Regions from separate parts of the Streptomyces shaanxiensis genome, predicted to be linked through region 3. Evidence: riboswitches for the same ligand, from Rfam matches in the RefSeq annotation. Region 3 holds a riboswitch; each other region holds the start of a gene.
The links. Region 3 has a riboswitch for cobalamin ahead of metE (5-methyltetrahydropteroyltriglutamate--homocysteine S-methyltransferase). Riboswitches for the same ligand answer to the same signal wherever they lie in the genome.
Positions count from the first base shown of each region.

Region 1: another riboswitch for cobalamin. It lies ahead of ABD932_RS27065 (ribonucleoside-diphosphate reductase subunit alpha); the one in region 3 lies ahead of metE (5-methyltetrahydropteroyltriglutamate--homocysteine S-methyltransferase).
Region 2: another riboswitch for cobalamin. It lies ahead of ABD932_RS09565 (SCO2321 family membrane protein); the one in region 3 lies ahead of metE (5-methyltetrahydropteroyltriglutamate--homocysteine S-methyltransferase).

Region 1 covers NZ_BAAAZY010000012.1:893,996-896,253, reverse strand. Annotated here, with positions in the region: gene ABD932_RS27075 (NACHT domain-containing protein) at 1-151, opposite strand, end outside; gene ABD932_RS27070 (GNAT family N-acetyltransferase) at 321-827, shown strand; cobalamin riboswitch at 880-1,034, shown strand; gene ABD932_RS27065 (ribonucleoside-diphosphate reductase subunit alpha) at 1,160-2,258, shown strand, end outside.
Region 2 covers NZ_BAAAZY010000007.1:91,222-93,479, forward strand. Annotated here, with positions in the region: gene ABD932_RS09555 (nuclear transport factor 2 family protein) at 1-119, shown strand, start outside; gene ABD932_RS09560 (phosphotransferase) at 165-833, opposite strand; cobalamin riboswitch at 896-1,046, shown strand; gene ABD932_RS09565 (SCO2321 family membrane protein) at 1,163-2,258, shown strand, end outside.
Region 3 covers NZ_BAAAZY010000010.1:216,722-218,979, forward strand. Annotated here, with positions in the region: gene metE (5-methyltetrahydropteroyltriglutamate--homocysteine S-methyltransferase) at 1-1,498, opposite strand, end outside; cobalamin riboswitch at 1,651-1,889, opposite strand; gene ABD932_RS15055 (3-hydroxybutyryl-CoA dehydrogenase) at 1,888-2,258, opposite strand, start outside.

The DNA of each region.
Region 1 (2,258 bases), on a different contig from region 3:
CGCGGCGGGCCTCCAGACGGATCGTCAGCCGGTGCCAGTGGCCCACGAACCCCCGCCTGGCCCAGCTGCCCGCCCGCCTCGGAGCCAGTGTCGCCATCGGCGCGTTGCGCGGCCGCTCCTTGCCGGGCGGGTGACGGACGACCCTCGTCATCGGACGACCCTCGTCATCGTGCGTCTCCTTCCGAGAAGGCTCTCGAAACGGAGGGACCGCGGGCGCCGACACCTACCTCCATGGAAGCACTCCCGGAACTCCCCGCAACCCGGCGGCCCTCGGCGAAAACCCCAGGCCGCCGCCGTACCGGTCCGGCAGACTCGGCCGCATGGACATCGTGATCCGGCAGGCGAGACCCGCCGAGTACGAGGCACTCGGCGAGATCACCGCCCAGGCCTACCTCCAGGACGGCCTCCTCGACTTCGGCGAGCACGACGAGTACCTCGGCGTACTGAAGGACGTGGCAAGGCGGGCGGCCGCCGCCGAGGTACTGGTGGCCACCGACGGCGACAAGCTCCTGGGCGGCGTCACCTTCGTCCCGTCCGGCGGCCCCATGGCCGACATAGCCCGCTCCGGCGAGGCCGAGATCCGGATGCTCGCCGTCGATCACACGGCGCGGGGACGCGGAGCCGGCGAGGCCCTCGTACGCGCCTGCGTCGAACGCGCACGGGCCACGGAGGGCTGCGTACGCATCGTCCTGTCCTCCCAGCGCACCATGCACGGCGCCCACCGCATCTACGAACGTCTGGGCTTCGTCCGCACACCGGATCGGGACTGGAATCCGATCCCGCACCTCACCGACATCACTCTTCTCACCTATGAGTTGACGCTCTGAAACCAGCGCGACACAACATCTGGGGGTGGCGTGGCGGGTGAGCACAAGATGTATGCTCGTCCTCGCTGTCGCCGCAGGGGAATCCGGTGCGAATCCGGAACTGTCCCGCAACGGTGTACTTGTGCATGTCTGCTCCCGGGACGCGGTTCCCGGGACACGGCGCGCACAGGAGTCAGTCCGAGGACCTGCCGACAGCGCGCCCGGCCACCCGGCCGGTGCGCTCTGACGTCCGGGCCTCGTGGAGTGGGTCGGTGGACGCGACGCCGCGTGCGCTCGTGTGCTGCCCCCTGCCCTCCGCAAGGCCCCCGTGCCGAGCGAGGGAGAGCCCCCACGTGACCATCGCGCCAGCAGATCCGGCCTCAGCCGTCCCGACCGTCGCCATCGACGAGGACGCCCCGGGAACCGCCTTGCTGCGGACCCTGACCGAGCTGACCGCCGACCTCCCCGACGCCGACGCCGGCCGGGTCGCCGCCGCCGCGCTGCGCGGCCGGTCCGCCCGCGCCGACGAGGCGGAGCTGCGCGAGCTGGCCACCGAGGCGGCGGCCGGCCTCATCTCCGAGGACCCCGCCTACAGCAGGCTGGCCGCCCGGTTGCTGACCATCTCCATCGCCGCCGAGGCCGCCTCGCAGGGCGTCACGTCCTTCACCGAGTCGGTCGCGGTCGGGCACCGCGAGGGCCTCGTCGCCGACCGGACCGCCGAGTTCGCGCGGATCCACGCGGCCCGCCTCGACGCCCTGATCGACACCGGCGCCGACGACCGCTTCGGCTACTTCGGCCTGCGCACCCTGCACAGCCGGTACCTGCTCCGGCACCCGATCACCCGCAAGGTCATCGAGACGCCCCAGCACTTCATGCTGCGCGTCGCCGCCGGTCTCGCCGAGGACGACACCGTCCGCTCCGTCGATGAAGTCGCCGCGCTCTACGGGCTCATGAGCCGCCTCGACTACCTCCCCTCCTCCCCCACCCTCTTCAACTCCGGCACCCGGCACCCCCAGATGTCGTCCTGCTACCTCCTCGACTCCCCGCTCGACGAGCTGGACTCCATCTACGACCGCTACCACCAGGTCGCCCGCCTCTCGAAGCACGCCGGCGGCATCGGCATCGCGTACTCCCGCGTCCGCAGCCGCGGTTCGCTGATCCGCGGCACCAACGGCCACTCCAACGGCATCGTCCCGTTCCTGAAGACGCTCGACGCCTCCGTCGCCGCCGTGAACCAGGGCGGCCGGCGCAAGGGTGCCGCCGCGGTCTACCTGGAGACCTGGCACTCCGACATCGAGGAGTTCCTGGAGCTGCGCGACAACACCGGTGAGGACGCCCGGCGTACGCACAACCTGAACCTCGCGCACTGGATCCCGGACGAGTTCATGCGCCGGGTCAACGCCGACCAGCCGTGGTCGCTGTTCTCGCCGTCGGACGTGCCCGAGCTGGTCG
Region 2 (2,258 bases), on a different contig from region 3:
CTGTCCAGATCGGCACCTACGAGGACGCCTTCCGCAGACAGCCGGACGGCACCTGGCTGCTCACCGCGCGCACCCTCCACCTCCCCTTCGGCGGCCCGACCCCGAGGGCCGGCGACTAGGCGCCTGTGATGCGGCGGCGGCCGCTCCCGCGGAGACGGATGGAACTAGTCCCGCAGGAACGTACGGATCAACTCCTCCGCAGCACCCAGCAGTTCGACCTCCCGCCGAGTCATCGTCGGATTCGCGGCCCGGCGGCGCAGCGCCTCCGCGAGGCCGTTCTCGGTGAGGCCGTTCTCGGTGAGGCCGGACGGGTCGGCGAGCAGGCCGGCCAGGAGCGCGCGGGCGGGCTCGGCGATGGCTTCGTCTCCTACGGCGACCTGGGCGAGGATCACCGCGGAGGAGCCCCAGTCGAGGCCGGGATCGCCTTCGCTCGCGTTGTCCCAGTCGATCACGTACGGGCCGTCGGGCGTGAGGACGACGTTGTCCGGATGCAGGTCGAGATGCAGGACTTGGCCCTGCGGCCCACGCGCGGGGACGCCGTGCAGCTGCCGCAGCAGCCGGGCGAGGATGCCGCCCGCCTCCTGCGCGTCCATCTCCCCCTCGATCAGCGCCCGCAGCATCGTCGGCCCCGACAGCCGCTGCATCACCAGCTCGGTCCGGGAGGAGTCGGCGAGCCGCACGCGGGGCGCCGGATAGCCGTGCTGGCGGACGTGCGCCATCACCGCCCCTTTGGCGAGCGCGTCCCCGTACCCCTCCCGGTCCCGGCGCAGCACCCACGCCTCGTCGATCTCGTACACGTCGGCGGTACGCCCCGACCCGAGCAGTCTCCCCACGATCCCCACGGTCCCCCCTGTCGCTTCCTTCACGGCCGAAGCTACCCGCCCGCGCAGGCGGCCCTCAGCGTCCGGGTTACGGGCGGGTAGAGTGACGGCGTCGTCATCACACCCGTACAGGTGGAAGCCGGTGCAAATCCGGCGCTGACCCGCAACCGTGAACCGGTCGTCGAAGGCCGGTGAGCCGGATCGCCCCGTACGGATTCGTGACCGGCTCACGTGCACCGGCAACCGGCCGGAGCACGGCACCGTCGAGGTATGCGGAGCCGAGCCGCCCGGGGGACTCCCCTGTGCTGCCCGGCCCCCTGAGGGAAGGGCACCCGCCGATCATGTACGTCCGCCGCAGCGCCGCGGCCCTGGCCGCCGTCACCGTGATCGGCACGGCCGGTGCCACGCCCGCCGTCGCCGTCGACCACACCCCGTCCGCGTCGCCGTCCGTCGCGCTCCCCGCCGGCCTGTACGGCACCGCCGACCCGACGTACGACGGCGTCTGGCGCCAGTCCCTCGCGCTGATCGCGCAGAGCCGGATGGACGTACAGCCCGCCGTCAAGGCGATCGACTGGCTGGCCGGGCAGCAGTGCGCCGATGGGGCGTTCGCGGCGTTCCGTGCCGACCCCGCCAAGGCGTGCGACGCGAAGACCATGGTCGACACCAACAGCACGGCCGCCGCCGTCCAGGGCCTGGCCGCGGTCGGCGGGCACGAGAAGGAGACCGGCAAGGCGGTGACCTGGCTGAAGTCCGCGCAGAACAAGGACGGCGGCTGGGGCTACACGCCCGGCGGAGCCAGCGACGCCAACTCGACGTCCGTCGTGATCGGCGCCCTGAACGCCGTCGGCGAGGATCCCGCCGAGGTCCGCAAGGACGGCAAGTCGCCCTACGACGCGCTGCTGAAGCTCGCCCTGCCGTGCGCGGACGGCGGCGCCTTCGCCTACCAGCCGGACAAGAAGGGCAAGTTGGCGGCCAACGCGGACGCGACGGCGGCGGCCGTGGTCGGCACGCTGGGGACGGGCATGCTGGCGACGAAGGCCGGCGACAAGAAGGACGTCGCCTGCGCCGACGCCTCCGACCTCACCGCGGAGCAGGCCTCTGCCAACGGCGCCGCGTACCTGACGAAGGCGGTCGAGAAGGACGGCTACCTCAAGTCCGCCCTCGCCGGCGCCGAGGACCAGCCCGACTACGGCAACACCGCGGACGCGGTCGTCGCCCTCGCCGCCCGGGCCGGTACCCAGGCAGCGCAGAAGCCCGTGCGCTGGCTGGAGCGCAACGCCGCCCAGTGGGCCGCCCAGAGCGGCCCCGCCGCCTACGCCCAGCTGATCCTCGCCGCCGACGCGGCGGGCGCCGACCCGCGTGACTTCGGCGGCACCGACCTGGTCAAGCAGCTCAACGCGCAGGGCCCGGCGCCGCGGACGGCGGCGACGGAGTCGG
Region 3 (2,258 bases):
CATGCACCAGGACGTCGAGCCCGGCCTTCTCCTGGAAGGCGATCACCTCGCGGATCTCGGCCTTGATCCGCTCCTCGTAGCCGGCCGTGTCGATGCGCCCCGCCCTCAGGTCCGCCCGTGCGGTGCGCAGTTCGCCGGTCTGCGGGAAGGAGCCGATGGTGGTGGTCGGCAGCAGCGGCAGACCGAGGTGGGCGCGCTGCGCGGCGGCCCGCTCGGCGTACGGCTGGGAGCGGCGCGCGTCGGCCCCGGTGACGGCGGTGGCGCGAGCCCGGACGTCCGGATTGCGGGTGACCGGAGAGCCCGCGCGGGAGGCCAGGTCGGCGCGGTTGGCGGCGAGTTCGGCCGCGATGGTGTCGGTGCCCTGGGCGAGGCCCTTGGCGAGGGTCGCGACCTCCCGCGTCTTCTGCTTCGCGAAGGCGAGCCAGCGCAGGATCTGCGGTTCGATGTCCCGCTCGGCGGACGCGTCGAGCGGCACATGGAGCAGCGAGCAGGACGCCGACACGTCGACCCGGTCGGCCAGGCCCAGCAGGGTGCCGAGGGTGGCGAGCGACTTCGACAGGTCGTTGACCCAGATGTTGCGGCCGGACACCACACCGGCGACCAGCCGCTTGCCGGGCAGTCCGCCGACGGCCGCGAGCGCCTCCAGATTGGCGGCCGCGGACTCCGTGAAGTCCAGCGCCAGCCCCTCGACCGGAGCCTTGGCCAGCACCGGCGGCGCCTCGCCGAGCCGGTCGAAGTACGAGGCGACCAGCAGCTTCGGCCGGTCGGTGAGGTCGCCGAGCTCACGGTAGGCGCGGGCGGCGGCGTTCAGCTCGGCCGGGGTGCGGTCCTGGACCAGGGCGGGCTCGTCGAGCTGCACCCACTCGGCGCCGGCCGCGCGCAGGTCGGCGAGGACCTCGGCGTACACCGGCAGGAGGCGGTCCAGCAGAGTGAGCGGCTCGAAGTCCGCGGCGACGCCGGGTGCGGGCTTGGCGAGCAGCAGGTAGGTAACCGGCCCGACCAGGACCGGCCGGGCGGTCAGCCCCAGCCCCAGACCCGCGGCCTCCTCGAACTCGGCGACCTGCTTGGCGGAGTCGGCCGCGAACACCGTCTCCGGGCCCAACTCCGGCACCAGATAGTGATAATTGGTGTCGAACCACTTCGTCATCTCCAGCGGCGCGACGTCCCTGGTGCCGCGTGCCATCGCGAAGTACCCGTCGATCGGGTCGGCGGCGACGGCGTCCCGGTGCCGGTCGGGGACGGCGCCGACCATGACGGTCGTGTCGAGGACGTGGTCGTAGTACGAGAAGTCACCGGTGGGGACCTCGTCGATGCCGGCCTCGGCCAGCTGCCGCCAGTTGGCCCGGCGCAGGCCGGCAGCGGTGGACCGGAGCCCGTCGGCGGTGACGCGGCCCTTCCAGTAGCCCTCGATCGCCTTCTTCAGTTCCCGGTTCGGGCCCTGGCGGGGGTAGCCGTACACGGTGGTCCGTGCTGCCGCGGCTGCGGACTTGCTGGTCACGGAGATCTCCTTCGCGAGATGAATCCCTGAGATCCCGGGGACGGGACGAGAGCGCGAAGGGTGCCGGACCGGACGGCAACGACCCATGGCCGCCCGTTCGGTGCGCACGCCGACCCGCCCTCGAGGTCACCGGGATTCCGCGCGCGGATCCGTCCGCGCACGGGCAGTTGGCAGGTCTTCGGACTCGCGGGCACATCCATGGCGTACGAACTCGTACGGGACACGGACACCTACTGGCCGTCGCTTCCCAGGCCCGGTACATCGGACCCAGTGCGTATGACGGCGGTCGTTCCCACTCACCGCTGCGGGGCAGTCCCGGATTCCCACCGGGTTCCCTCTTACGACGCGTCCCGCCTGGCTGACGGGGCGAACCAGCTGCACCGGCAACTCTAAGTGTCCCGGCTGTACATGTGAAACCCCCGCCCGGTCTTACGGCCCAGCAGCCCTGCCTCCACCATCCGCTGGAGCAGCGGGGGAGGGGCGTAGAGGGGTTCCCGGAACTCGTCGTAGAGCGACTCGGCGATCGAGGCGACGGTGTCGAGGCCGATCAGGTCCGCCAGCTTCAGCGGCCCCATGGGGTGGGCGCAGCCCAGCTCCATGCCGGCGTCGATGTCGGCGGCGGTGGCGAAGCCGGACTCAGCCATGCGGATCGCCGCCAGCAGATACGGGACGAGCAGCGCGTTGACGACGAAACCCGCGCGGTCCCGGGAGCGGACGACCGTCTTGCCGAGTACCCCGGTGGCGAAGGCCTCCACGGCGG